2 regions of the Bacillus sp. BC05(2025) genome follow, and region 1 is predicted to be linked to the other one. Evidence: a T-box and tRNA genes for the amino acid it is inferred to sense, from the RefSeq annotation. Region 1 holds a T-box; the other holds one or more tRNA genes.

Region 1 (6,321 bases):
GGACGGTATACTGTATTTACAAGCGTGGAAAGAACTTGGAAACATTACTGCTGGATTTACGACAAAAGATGGTGGGGTAAGTACGGGCTCCTTTCATGCGATGAATTTAGGATTACATGTGAATGATATCGTGGAGAACGTTCATGAAAATAGACGCATTTTAGCAAATAAGTTACAGAAGCCATTAGAAAACTGGATTTGCTCTGAACAAGTTCATGATCATCATGTTGAAAAAGTAGGACAACAGGAAAAAGGAAGTGGCGTCTATTCATATGAAGACGGCATTTCAAAAACAGATGGCATTTATACGACTAATAATGATGTTCTTTTAACATCTTGTTACGCGGATTGTGTTCCACTCTATTTTTATGCGCCATCACATGGTATGATAGGACTTGCGCATGCTGGATGGAAAGGGACTGTAAAAGAAATTGCAAAGGAAATGATTCAAAAATGGAATGCAGAAGGCATTTCGAGTGATGAAATTCATGTTGCAATCGGACCAGCAATTGGATCTTGTTGTTACGTTGTTGATGATCGAGTATTAACAGCAGCAAAGCAAGTAGTAAACGGTTCTGTCCCTTATAAAAAAATTTCTGATGGGCAGTACGCAATTAATTTAAAAGAAATTAATCGTATATTATGTGTACAAGCAGGCATAAAAGAAGAGAATATTGTAATGTCATCTCTTTGTACAAGCTGTGAAGAGCAACTATTTTTCTCGCATCGCCGTGATCAAGGTAAGACAGGGAGAATGTTGAGTTTCATAGGTTTTAAGGAGGAAGAAAGCAAGTGACAGTACAAAAAAATTTAACAACTGTAAACGAAGCAATTAAACAATCTTGTGCACGAGCAGGACGTTCTTTGCAAGATATTAAACTCGTTGCGGTTACAAAAACGGTAGGAATTGAAAAAACAAACGAAGTAATTGAAGCTGGAATTATCGATTTAGGTGAAAATAGAAATGAAGGTTTCTTACAGAAGTACGAACATTTCGGTTCAAAAGTGAATTGGCATTTTATTGGGTCATTACAAACGAGAAAAGTAAAAGAAATCATTAATGAAATTGATTACTTACATTCGTTAGATCGTCTTTCACTTGCAAAAGAAATTCAAAAACGTGCGAATAAGAAAGTGAAATGTTTTATTCAAGTGAAAACATCATCTGAAGAATCAAAGCAAGGGTTGGCAATAGAAGAAACCGTTCCTTTTATTCAAAGTTTGCAAGAATTGGATAAGATTGAAGTGGTAGGACTAATGACAATGGCTCCGTTTACAGAAGAAGAGGAAGAAATCAGACGCTGTTTTAAGGAGTTACGTATGCTACAAACAGAGGTGCAGGAGCTAGAATTATTACATGCGCCATGTAAAGAATTATCAATGGGAATGTCTAATGATTACACGATTGCAATTGAAGAAGGTGCTACATATATTCGTTTGGGGACGATTTTAGTAGGAAAAGCGTAAAAGGAAGGAGAATCTTATTATGAGTTGGTCAAAAGTAAAATACTTCTTTTTTGATACACCTGAAGAAAAAGAAGCAGCTCAATATAGTTATGAAAAGGAGCAAACAGACATGAAGAAGCAGCAAGATCCGCCAGAACAACAAGATGTTACGTTTCCAAAAGCGCAAACGAAACAAAATGTTGTGAGCATTGAAACAGCAAAGCAATCTTCAAAAGTTGTTTTATTAGAACCACGCACATATTCGGAAGCGCAAGGGATTGCGGACCATTTAAAAGGTAGACGAGCTGTTGTGATTAATTTACAACGAATGTCTACGGATCAGGCTGTACGTATCGTTGACTTTTTAAGTGGTACTGTATACGCTATAGGCGGGGACATTCAAAAAATAGGACCGAAAACATTTATGTGTACGCCTGAAAATGTAGATATTGTTGGTGCAATTTCAGAGTTATTCGGTGAAGAAGAAGACACAAATATAAAGAGGTGGTAATACGCCATGGATACAGTTTTAAGGATTTTAGTTACTGCTATCGAGATATACTCGTGGGCACTTATTATTTACATTCTCCTATCATGGTTCCCAGGTGCAAAGGAATCAACCTTCGGAGACTTTCTTGCCCGTATTTGTGAACCGTATTTAGAACCATTTCGCAGATTTATTCCACCGCTTGGTATGATTGACATCTCACCACTCGTTGCGATTTTTGCGTTGAGACTTGCTACAAGTGGTTTAGTAACTTTATTCGGCTATTTCTTATAGTAAGAGGTTATGTGAATGAGCATCTATGAGCATTTCAGACCCGATGAAGAGGTCTTTGTGGATAAGGTGTTAGAGTGGAAGCGGGCGGCGGAGTACCATCAGGTGAAGTTAACAGACTTTCTTGATCCAAGACAACAACAAATTGTCACTATGGTAATAGGACAAGGGGATGTTGCTGTACAATTTGAAGGTGCAACGCCTCATGCAGAACGCAAAAGAGCACTCATTTATCCGGACTATCTAGTAGTAAATGAAGAGGAATTTCAAGTAGAAGTATTGGAAATTGACTATCCTTCCAAGTTTTATACGCTAGAACATAGGCAAATATTAGGTACATTCATGTCTCTCGGTTTAACGAGAGAAAAATGTGGTGATATTTTGCTTCAAGAAGATCGTGCCCAAATTGTAGTCGCAAAAGAAGTTGTATCTTATATTGAGATGAACTTACAATCTATAGGAAAAGTGAAAGTCTCCTTATCACCAGTGGAAGGGGAAAAAATTCTACAGATACAAGAAACGTGGGGAGAGAAATCTGGAACGGTTTCTTCACTTCGTTTAGATGTTATGTTAGCTGAAATGTTACATATATCTAGGCAAAAAGTACAACCTTTCATAAAAAATGGACTAGTAAAAGTGAATTGGAAAACTGTGGAGCAAACCTCATACGAATGTTATCCAGGAGATGTTTTTTCAGTGAGAGGGTATGGACGAAGTAAATTGTTTTCTGTAGAAGGTAGAACAAAGCGCGACAAATGGAGAATTTTGTATGGTATACTAAAATGATTGGTTTTTTAGAAGGAAATCCTCCTATTTTGTCGAAGAAAAGATATAATTGAAAGAGGAAATTTAGATAACTACTTGGAGGTGGCGTTGTGCCGTTAACACCATTAGATATTCATAACAAAGAATTTGGTCGCGGATTCCGTGGCTATGATGAAGATCAAGTAAATGAGTTTCTTGATCAAATTATCAAAGATTATGAATTAGTCATTCGTGAGAAAAAAGCTTTAGAAGAAAAAGTTGCGCAATTAGAAGGGAAGTTAGATCATTTCTCTAATATTGAAGATACGTTAAACAAATCTATCGTTGTTGCACAAGAAGCAGCAGAAGAAGTAAAACGTAATGCGCAAAAAGAAGCAAAATTAATCGTACGTGAAGCTGAAAAGAATGCAGACCGTATTATTAACGAAGCGTTAGTAAAATCAAGAAAAGTTGCTTTTGATATTGAAGAGCTTAAGAAACAAGCGAAAGTATTCCGCACTCGTTTCCGTATGTTACTAGAAACGCAGCTTGAAATGTTAAACAACGATGATTGGGATAAACTAATTGAGTTAGAAGACGAAGTAGACGAGCTGTTGAAAAAAGAAGAAACAGTGTAAGCTTGACGTTTTTCTCATTATTACATATAATTTTAAACAACATATTTATTAAGAAAAACGAAGATAGGGATAAGTACCTTTTTCATACCTTATATAGCGAACTGAGGATGGTGTAAGCTCAGGATAAGGAGATAATGGGAATATCACCCTGGAGTTCCTCGCTGAACAAATAGAGTAAGCGTAGGCGTATATTCGCGTTAAGAATATAAAGAGGATTGTATACATATGTATAGGATCTACTAGGGTGGTACCGCGGGAGACTTTCTCGTCCCTTTTTGGGATGAGAAGGTCTCTTTTTTATTCCGTTTTTTAAGTATTTCTTTTATACATGTAAGGAGGAATTGAGCATGGAGTACAAAAATACATTACTAATGCCAAAAACAGAGTTCCCAATGCGTGGGAATTTACCAAAACGTGAGCCTGCAATGCAAGAACAGTGGGCTGAAATGAATATTTATGAAAAGGTACAAGAACATACGAAAGGTCGTCCTTTATTCGTACTGCATGATGGACCTCCATATGCGAATGGTGACATTCATATGGGACATGCGTTAAATAAAGTATTAAAAGACTTTATCGTTCGTTATAAATCAATGACTGGTTACTGTGCACCATATGTGCCAGGTTGGGATACGCACGGTTTACCAATTGAGCAAGCTTTAACAAATAAAGGTGTAAAGCGTAAAGAAATGACAGTTGCTGAGTTCCGTAAGTTATGTGCAGAGTATGCATATGAACAAGTAGAACGTCAACGTGAGCAATTTAAGCGTTTAGGTGTACGTGCTGATTGGGATAACCCATATATTACTTTAGAGCCAGCTTATGAAGCACAACAAATTAAAGTGTTTGGTGATATGGCGAAAAAAGGTTATATCTATAAAGGACAAAAACCAGTTTACTGGTCTCCAACGAGTGAATCAGCTTTAGCAGAAGCTGAAATTGAATACCAAGATAAAAAATCAGCATCTATTTACGTAGCATTCCCTGTAAAAGACGGAAAGAACGTATTAGAAGGTGATGAGAAATACATTATCTGGACAACAACACCTTGGACATTACCTGCAAACTTAGGTATTTCTGTTCACCCAGAACTTGAATACGCTATTGTAAAAGTAAATGATGAAAAATATATTATTGCTTCTGAACTATTTGAGACAGTTGCAAAAACGTTAGAGTGGGAAAATGCTGAAGTTGTAAAAACGGTAAAAGGTAGCGAACTTGAGTATACAGTTGCAAAACATCCATTCTACGATCGTGATTCATTAGTTATGCTAGGTGATCACGTAACAACAGATGCAGGTACAGGTTGTGTTCATACAGCACCAGGACACGGGGAAGATGACTTCGTTGTTGGTAAAAAGTATGGATTAGAAGTACTTTGCCCAGTTGATGATAAAGGTGTATTAACAAATGAAGCACCTGGATTTGAAGGCTTATTCTATGATAAAGCTAACAAGCCAATTACAGAAAAATTAGAAGAAGTAGGCGCATTACTGAAACTAACATTCATTACGCATTCATATCCACATGATTGGAGAACGAAAAAACCAATTATTTTCCGTGCAACAGCACAGTGGTTTGCATCTATTGAAGCATTCCGTAAAGAGTTATTAGAAGCTGTTGCGGAAACAAAATGGGTACCAGCATGGGGCGAAACTCGTCTTCATAACATGGTTCGTGACCGTGGTGACTGGTGTATTTCTCGTCAGCGTGCATGGGGTGTGCCAATTCCTGTATTCTATGCAGAGAATGGTGATCCAATTATTACGGATGAAACAATTAACCATGTAGCAGATTTATTCCGTGAACACGGTTCTAACGTATGGTTTGAGCGTGAAGCGAAAGATCTATTACCAGAAGGATTTACACATCCAGGTAGCCCAAATGGTGAATTCCGTAAAGAAACAGACATCATGGATGTATGGTTCGACTCAGGTTCTTCTCACCAAGCGGTATTAGAAGAGCGCGATGACTTACAACGCCCAGCTGATTTATATTTAGAAGGATCTGACCAATATCGTGGTTGGTTTAACTCTTCATTATCAACAGCAGTTGCTGTAACAGGTAAAGCTCCATATAAAGGCGTACTAAGCCACGGTTTCGTATTAGATGGTGAAGGACGTAAAATGAGTAAGTCGATTGGAAACATCGTCGTACCGAAGAAAATTATGGATCAATTAGGTGGAGACATTTTACGTTTATGGGTATCTTCTGTTGACTATCAATCTGACGTACGTATTTCAGATGATATTTTAAAACAAGTAGCAGAAGTGTATCGTAAAATCCGTAACACATTCCGTTTCTTATTAGGAAACTTAGACGACTTTAAGCCGAGTGAAAATACAGTAGCTGTAGCTGAACTTCGTGAAGTGGATCGTTACATGTTAGTGAAATTAAATGACTTAATTACAAAAGTAAAAGAAGCATATGAGACATACGACTTCGCTGCTGTATATCATGCAATTCATAACTTCTGTACAATTGATTTAAGTTCATTCTATTTAGACTTTGCAAAAGACATTTTATACATTGAAGGTGCAAACCATGAAGATCGTCGTGCAATTCAAACTGTATTATATGATGTTCTTGTTGCATTGACGAAACTTGTAACACCAATCTTACCGCATACAGCTGATGAAGTATGGCCATACATTCCAGGTGTAACAGAAGAAAGTGTACAATTAACTGATATGCCAGAAGCTGTACAATTAGATG
Region 2 (6,321 bases), 340 kb from region 1:
TCTCGGTAAACCTTCATCAGACGTTGACACCCCGCCAAGTACACTTCGGAACAAATCATCATAAACGTATTTTCGATCCCAATCAACATTCGTATCTACACCCGGTAATGTTGCTAGATTTTCACTAATAATCGCATATTCCTGTTCTGTAGCATCCTTCTTAATGACTTGTGGTGTCATTGCATATCCGCCGTCCATTTTGCTTTTAATCGCTAGTACTTCTAAATCTTTTGCGGATAATTGATTCACTTCTTCTTCTGTCACGCGATTTCGTTGACGCTCATCTAATTCTTTATCGTCAATTTTTTTATCTTTAAAATCTTGACGATCTTTATTCGTAATTTTTTCTTTCGCTTCCTCTTTATGAATAGCAAGCCAATAATCTTTTTTATCGCGATCTGTTAATTTATCTGTCGGTACCTCAATCAAATCTGCTAGCCTTTTCGCTGTTTCTAAGCGAGCCTCTGCAGTTGATCCTTTCATTTTTGTAAATGTAATCGTACGTACAGCTGCATTATCTACTACAGCTCGCCCATAACGGTCAAATATTTTCCCACGTGGTACAGGATTACTTATCGTCGAGTTTTCTTTCCTCTCCACTTCATTCTTATATTCCTCACCGCGAACAATTTGTACATAACCAAGCCTTACAATAACCGCGGAGAACATTAAAAACACGCAGAAAAACAGCACGTTTAACCGAAAAGGAACGTGAGTCTTTTTCTTTTGTTGTTTCTGCTTCTTGCCCATACAAACCCCCTCTACCAACAGCTATGTAATGTGAAAGGGACACCTTCATACAGGTGTCCTCACTGCTGTCTTACATCTTTTTCTATTCTAGCATAAAACAACCGAGAAGTTAACCTTCTGGTTCTGTTTGATTCTGCGTGGTCCCTTGCGTTACAACACTTGTTTTACTCGCATTTCCCTCATTATATTTGACATTTTTAACTGCAAAATAAATAAGAAAATGTCCTGCACCTAAAATACATAATAAGTACGGCAAACTTTTTTCAGGAGGGAAGAATAGTACAGCACATAAAAAACTTAAAATCGAGCAAATTCTTCCTGCATTTAACCACAATTCCCGAACAACTACATACTCAACTCGCCACTCTCTCGCATTTTTCGCTCTACCAATTACATCATATGTCATGGATCCGTACGGAACGAGTAATATGGGGTATGCAATCGCGATACACGCTGCATAAATAAGTAATTTTGTGTATGTAACGTTGAATATAACTAAAAATACGACAGCATATAAAATAATGCCTCCAAGCAAAATTGCTTTTTTCCGCCATTCCTTCTTTAACATACGAGTGACTAAATAGTAACACACAAATGATACTGCCGAATTTACTAAGCTATATTTCCCTAATGCAAGCTCGCTATCAGTTGCTAAATACACGTACACTGAAATAACAAAAATAAACGTTCCCTCTCGCAACCCTTGGAAAAAATGAGCACGTGTAATTCTTCCCCAATTTTTATCAATTTGCCGCTCTTTCAATACTTGTACAATTTCATATCGTCCTTCACATTCTCTCTTAGATACAAAAAAGCTTAAAATGACAGCAATTGCAAATAACAGTAACGAAAGAAAGAATATAACCGTATAACCACTCCACTTTTCCATACGTGAAATTGTGTATCCAGCTGCTATCGGTCCAATCATGCCAGAGAAGGATGTAAGAAGCCCAAGAAATCCGTTAAAGAAATCTCTTGTTTCTGGTTCTGTAATCTCAAATGTTAATAAGTTAAACGCGAGCCAGTAAAAACCATATCCGACTCCTAAAAGAGCCCCCATCAATAAAATATAGTGAGAAGCGCTTTTCCCCGCTACTAAAACAACGATAAAAAAAATCGCGAGCGTGCCTACACCTATTCGTAACAAGATTGAGCGATCAATACGCTTCGCTAATTTCCCACCTACAAGAAATGTGAGAGGCTGCAATACAACGCTGGCCAAATTATACAAGCCAAGATTCACATAATTTTGTGTTTGTTTCCATAAATAAATGTTAACAAACGTATTCGATAAAGAAATTGCGAGCGTGTATAAACCTCCGATAAGGAGTAATAACACTAAATCCCGATTCACTTCAACGTCACCAATTACATGTTTCCACTTCATACACAACTCTCCTTTACTTCATGTTCTAGTCTTCCAAAGACAAGCCCAATTATGTAAAAGGAAAGTACAGAAAAAAGCTAGGAGCATTCTCCTAGCTTTTTCTATCGTTATTACAATTATTTTGCTTCTTGGTAACGTTTTTCAGCAGCGTTCCAATCTACAACGTTCCAGAATGCACCGATGTAGTCTGGACGACGGTTTTGGTAATTTAAGTAGTAAGCATGCTCCCAAACATCTAAACCGATAACTGGAGTTTTACCTTCAGTTAGAGGAGAATCTTGGTTTGGTGTGCTTGTTACTTCTAACTCACCATTATTTACTACTAACCAAGCCCAACCAGAACCGAAACGAGTTGCGCCAGCTTTTGCGAATTCTTCTTTGAATGCATCGAAGCTACCGAATTTCGCTTCAATTGCAGTTGCAAGTTCGCCTACTGGTTGTCCGCCGCCGTTTGGAGATAAGATTGTCCAGAAGAATGTATGGTTAGCATGTCCGCCACCATTGTTACGTACTGCTGTACGGATTGCTTCTGGTACTTCGTTTAAGTTTGCAACTAATTCTTCTACGCTTTTGTCAGCTAATTCTGCATGACCTTCTAAAGCAGCGTTTAAGTTTGTGATGTACGTGTTATGATGTTTTGTATGATGGATGTTCATTGTTTCTTTGTCAAAGTGAGGCTCTAAAGCATCATACGCATAAGGTAAATTTGGTAATTCGTGTTTTGCCATTGTTATATTCCTCCCAGTTTATGTATTGCCACTTAAGTGACATACAACTTCATTCTACCCTAATTGCCATAGGGTGCAAACAAATAAATCACATTGTCTTGCTATCATTAAAGTAGCAAAATTCCCACTTCTTTTCAATTAAAATGCTCATATATTCCGTAAAAAAAGCTCCCTTCTACAAGGAAGCTTCCTGCTGACATAATAAACATGTGAAATGGATATGGACCCTGTAGGACTCGAACCTACGACCGGACGGTTATGAGCCGTCTGCTCTAACCAGCTGAGCTAAGGGTCCACAATTATGTATGTAACAATACATCAAATAAAGGAATTCCTATCGGATATATTCTTTAAGAAATGTAAGATAAATTTACCATATAAAAAAGAAAAGTGTCAATTGTATTTTTCTCGTTTAAAAGAAGAAAATTAATAAAAAGAAATTTAGTTATCTCCACTATATGTAAATATAATATATCTTGAGATTCCTTAGATTCCTACGTTACAATGATTTTATACATACATAAAGGAAGTGAATCTATGTCCATATTTACCCAATTAGCCAAAAGCGTATATTCGCCTAAAGATATGGCGTTATTCCGTTTTCAAAAAATCGGAAAAACAATTTTGTATATTATGCTACTTTGTCTAATCACTACTATTCCAAGAACATTCTTTTACGGTAGCTTTATCCAAGATAGTGTTACTATGGTAAATCAAGCAATTGAAAAAGATTTACCTGATTTTAAAATCGAAAATGGTGAACTAAAAGCTGATATTGAGCAACCTATTCAAAAAGAAGAGGGAGATGCCCTTTTCGTATTTGACCCAAACACAACAGATATAGAAAAATATCAGAATAAAACTGGTTTATTTATTTTAAAAGATAAAGTAGTTTCTATAGGAAATGGTCAAACACAAACATACTCCTACAATGATTTATTAGGGACATCTCTTGAGAAGAAAGATTTGCAAGATTTTATTTCTGTATTCGATAGTATTTATCCAATTTTATTAGCAGTTATTGGCGTGTTAGTATACCTATTCCAACTGTTTATTACTTTCTTAGGAATTACTTTACTTGCGTTTATCGGTTCTGCTATGAGTGGTCAACGTAAATTATCTTATAAGCAAGTATGGACGTTAACTGCTTACAGCTACACAATTCCAACAATCTTCTTTATGATTATGGATTTATTCAAAATCGTTGTACCTGGTTCAACATTCATTTATATCGCAGTTGTTTTAATTGTCCTATATTTAACAATTAAAGAAGTTCCAAAACCGAACGAAAAAAATGCCTAAATAGGCATTTTTTTTTTGGACAAGCATATATTCCTAGCAAAGGAGTGAAGAATATGAAAAGATTAGGTATATTCTTATTCGTGCTTGTTCTTGGTTATATATTTTATTACGATATAAAAATCGGCACTTTACCGATGTTAAGTTCATATAAAAAGACAAATGCGGCCGAAACGATAAAAAAAGAAAGTACAGATACGAAACAAAAGAAAGAGAACAAAGCGGAAAAAGAAACAGATGTCACTTATAAAACAATCGAAGTCAAAACAGGTGATACGGTTCTTTCCATTACAGAAGCAATTAATAAGAAGAAAATTCCTTCTATCGAAAAAGTAATTGATGATTTTAAACAATTAAATAAAAATACATCCGCTACAAAAATACAACTTGGAAAGTCTTATAAATTCCCGTTATATCAATAAGCAATCACTTAATCCTTGTCAATTACATAAAGGCGCTGATACAATAGTAAAAGTGAAACCGAGCACTTCGGTTTCTATAGCCCTGTATCACGTATACTTTCATTGATATAAGGGACTAAATAAGAAACTTCTTTTATAAGGAGAGCGATCTATTCGTGAATGAAATGACTCATCGTACAAAAACACGTCCAGTTAAAGTCGGTAATTTAACAATTGGCGGTAATAATGAATTAATTATACAAAGTATGACAACAACAAAAACACATGATGTTGAGGCAACAGTTGCTGAAATTAAACGTTTAGAAGAAGCTGGCTGTCAAGTCGTGCGTGTTGCTGTTCCAGACGAACGCGCAGCAAATGCTATTGCTGATATTAAAAAACAAATCAACATTCCACTTGTTGCTGATATTCATTTTGATTATCGCCTTGCTTTAAAAGCAATTGAAGGTGGCATTGATAAAGTACGTATCAATCCAGGTAACATTGGTCGTCGCCATAAAGTAGAAGCTGTTGTAAATGCAGCAAAAGAACGCGGTATTCCAATCCGTATCGGTGTAAACGCAGGTTCATTAGAGCGTCACATTTTAGAAAAGTACGGATACCCAACTGCAGATGGTATGGTTGAGAGCGCCCTACATCACATTAAAATTTTAGAGGACTTAGATTTCCATGATATTATCGTATCTATGAAAGCCTCTGATGTTAACTTAGCAATTGAAGCATACGAAAAAGCTGCACGTGCTTTTGATTACCCATTACATTTAGGTATTACAGAATCTGGAACGTTATTTGCTGGAACTGTAAAAAGTGCCGCTGGTCTTGGAGCAATCTTAAGTAAAGGCATCGGAAATACACTACGTATTTCATTAAGTGCTGATCCAGTTGAAGAAGTAAAAGTTGCGCGTGAACTATTAAAGTCATTCGGCCTTGCATCTAATGCAGCAACACTTATTTCTTGTCCAACTTGCGGTCGTATTGAAATTGATTTAATTAGTATCGCTAATGAAGTGGAAGAATATATCTCTACACTACAAGTACCAATTAAAGTTGCAGTACTTGGCTGCGCTGTAAATGGTCCTGGTGAAGCTCGTGAAGCTGATATCGGCATTGCCGGCGCACGTGGAGAAGGACTATTATTCCGTAAAGGGCAAGTCGTTCGTAAAGTACCAGAAGAAATAATGGTAGAAGAACTGAAAAAAGAAATCGACGTAATTGCTGCTGAAATGGCTGCTGAACGAGAAAAAGAAAAAGAAACACAAGAACAATAAAAAGAAGGTTGCCACAATATTTGTGAGCAACCTTCTTTTCTACGTAAAAAAGCTCGTCAGTTACATAACTGACGAGCTTTTACTTTGCACATTTTGGACAACGGCCGTATATTTCAAACTTATGACCAGTTACTTCATAACCGTTAAAATCTTTATTCATAAAATCCATCGGGCAAGAAGTAATCTCTTTCGTCCCTCCGCAATCTAAACAAATAAAATGATGATGATGTTCCATAATAGAACATGTAAAACGAAAATGTTTTTCACCGTTTAATTCCGTCTGTTCTAAAACACCGATTTCAGCAAACACCGTTAAGTTACGATAAATCGTGTCAAAGCTAAGACCTGGATAATCATCCTTCATATGCTCTAAAACGTCTTTCGCCGTTAAATAACGATTGTGAGCTGCAAATAACCTAAGCATCTCTTCTCTTTTCCCAGTATGTTTGTATCCTTTATCTTTCATT

What was found. The T-box of region 1 lies ahead of ileS2 (isoleucine--tRNA ligase). A T-box ahead of a tRNA ligase gene usually reads a tRNA of that ligase, here a tRNA-Ile.
Region 2: it has a tRNA-Ile gene. The T-box ahead of ileS2 (isoleucine--tRNA ligase) is inferred to sense a tRNA for this amino acid. The anticodon was not compared.

Annotation. Positions count from the first base shown of each region.
Region 1 is NZ_JBWYRA010000003.1:472,919-479,239, forward strand. Features, by position in the region: gene pgeF (peptidoglycan editing factor PgeF) at 1-796, shown strand, start outside; gene ACZ76X_RS13260 (YggS family pyridoxal phosphate-dependent enzyme) at 793-1,467, shown strand; gene ACZ76X_RS13265 (cell division protein SepF) at 1,487-1,957, shown strand; gene ACZ76X_RS13270 (YggT family protein) at 1,964-2,227, shown strand; gene ACZ76X_RS13275 (YlmH family RNA-binding protein) at 2,243-3,010, shown strand; gene divIVA (septum site-determining protein DivIVA) at 3,100-3,606, shown strand; T-box leader at 3,658-3,882, shown strand; gene ileS2 (isoleucine--tRNA ligase) at 3,954-6,321, shown strand, end outside.
Region 2 is NZ_JBWYRA010000003.1:134,978-141,298, reverse strand. Features, by position in the region: gene ACZ76X_RS11380 (peptidoglycan D,D-transpeptidase FtsI family protein) at 1-750, opposite strand, end outside; gene ACZ76X_RS11375 (MFS transporter) at 860-2,137, opposite strand; gene sodA (superoxide dismutase [Mn]) at 2,254-2,865, opposite strand; tRNA gene ACZ76X_RS11365 (tRNA-Ile) at 3,087-3,160, opposite strand; gene ACZ76X_RS11360 (DUF1189 domain-containing protein) at 3,403-4,167, shown strand; gene ACZ76X_RS11355 (hypothetical protein) at 4,221-4,586, shown strand; gene ispG (flavodoxin-dependent (E)-4-hydroxy-3-methylbut-2-enyl-diphosphate synthase) at 4,751-5,854, shown strand; gene ACZ76X_RS11345 (Fur family transcriptional regulator) at 5,934-6,321, opposite strand, start outside.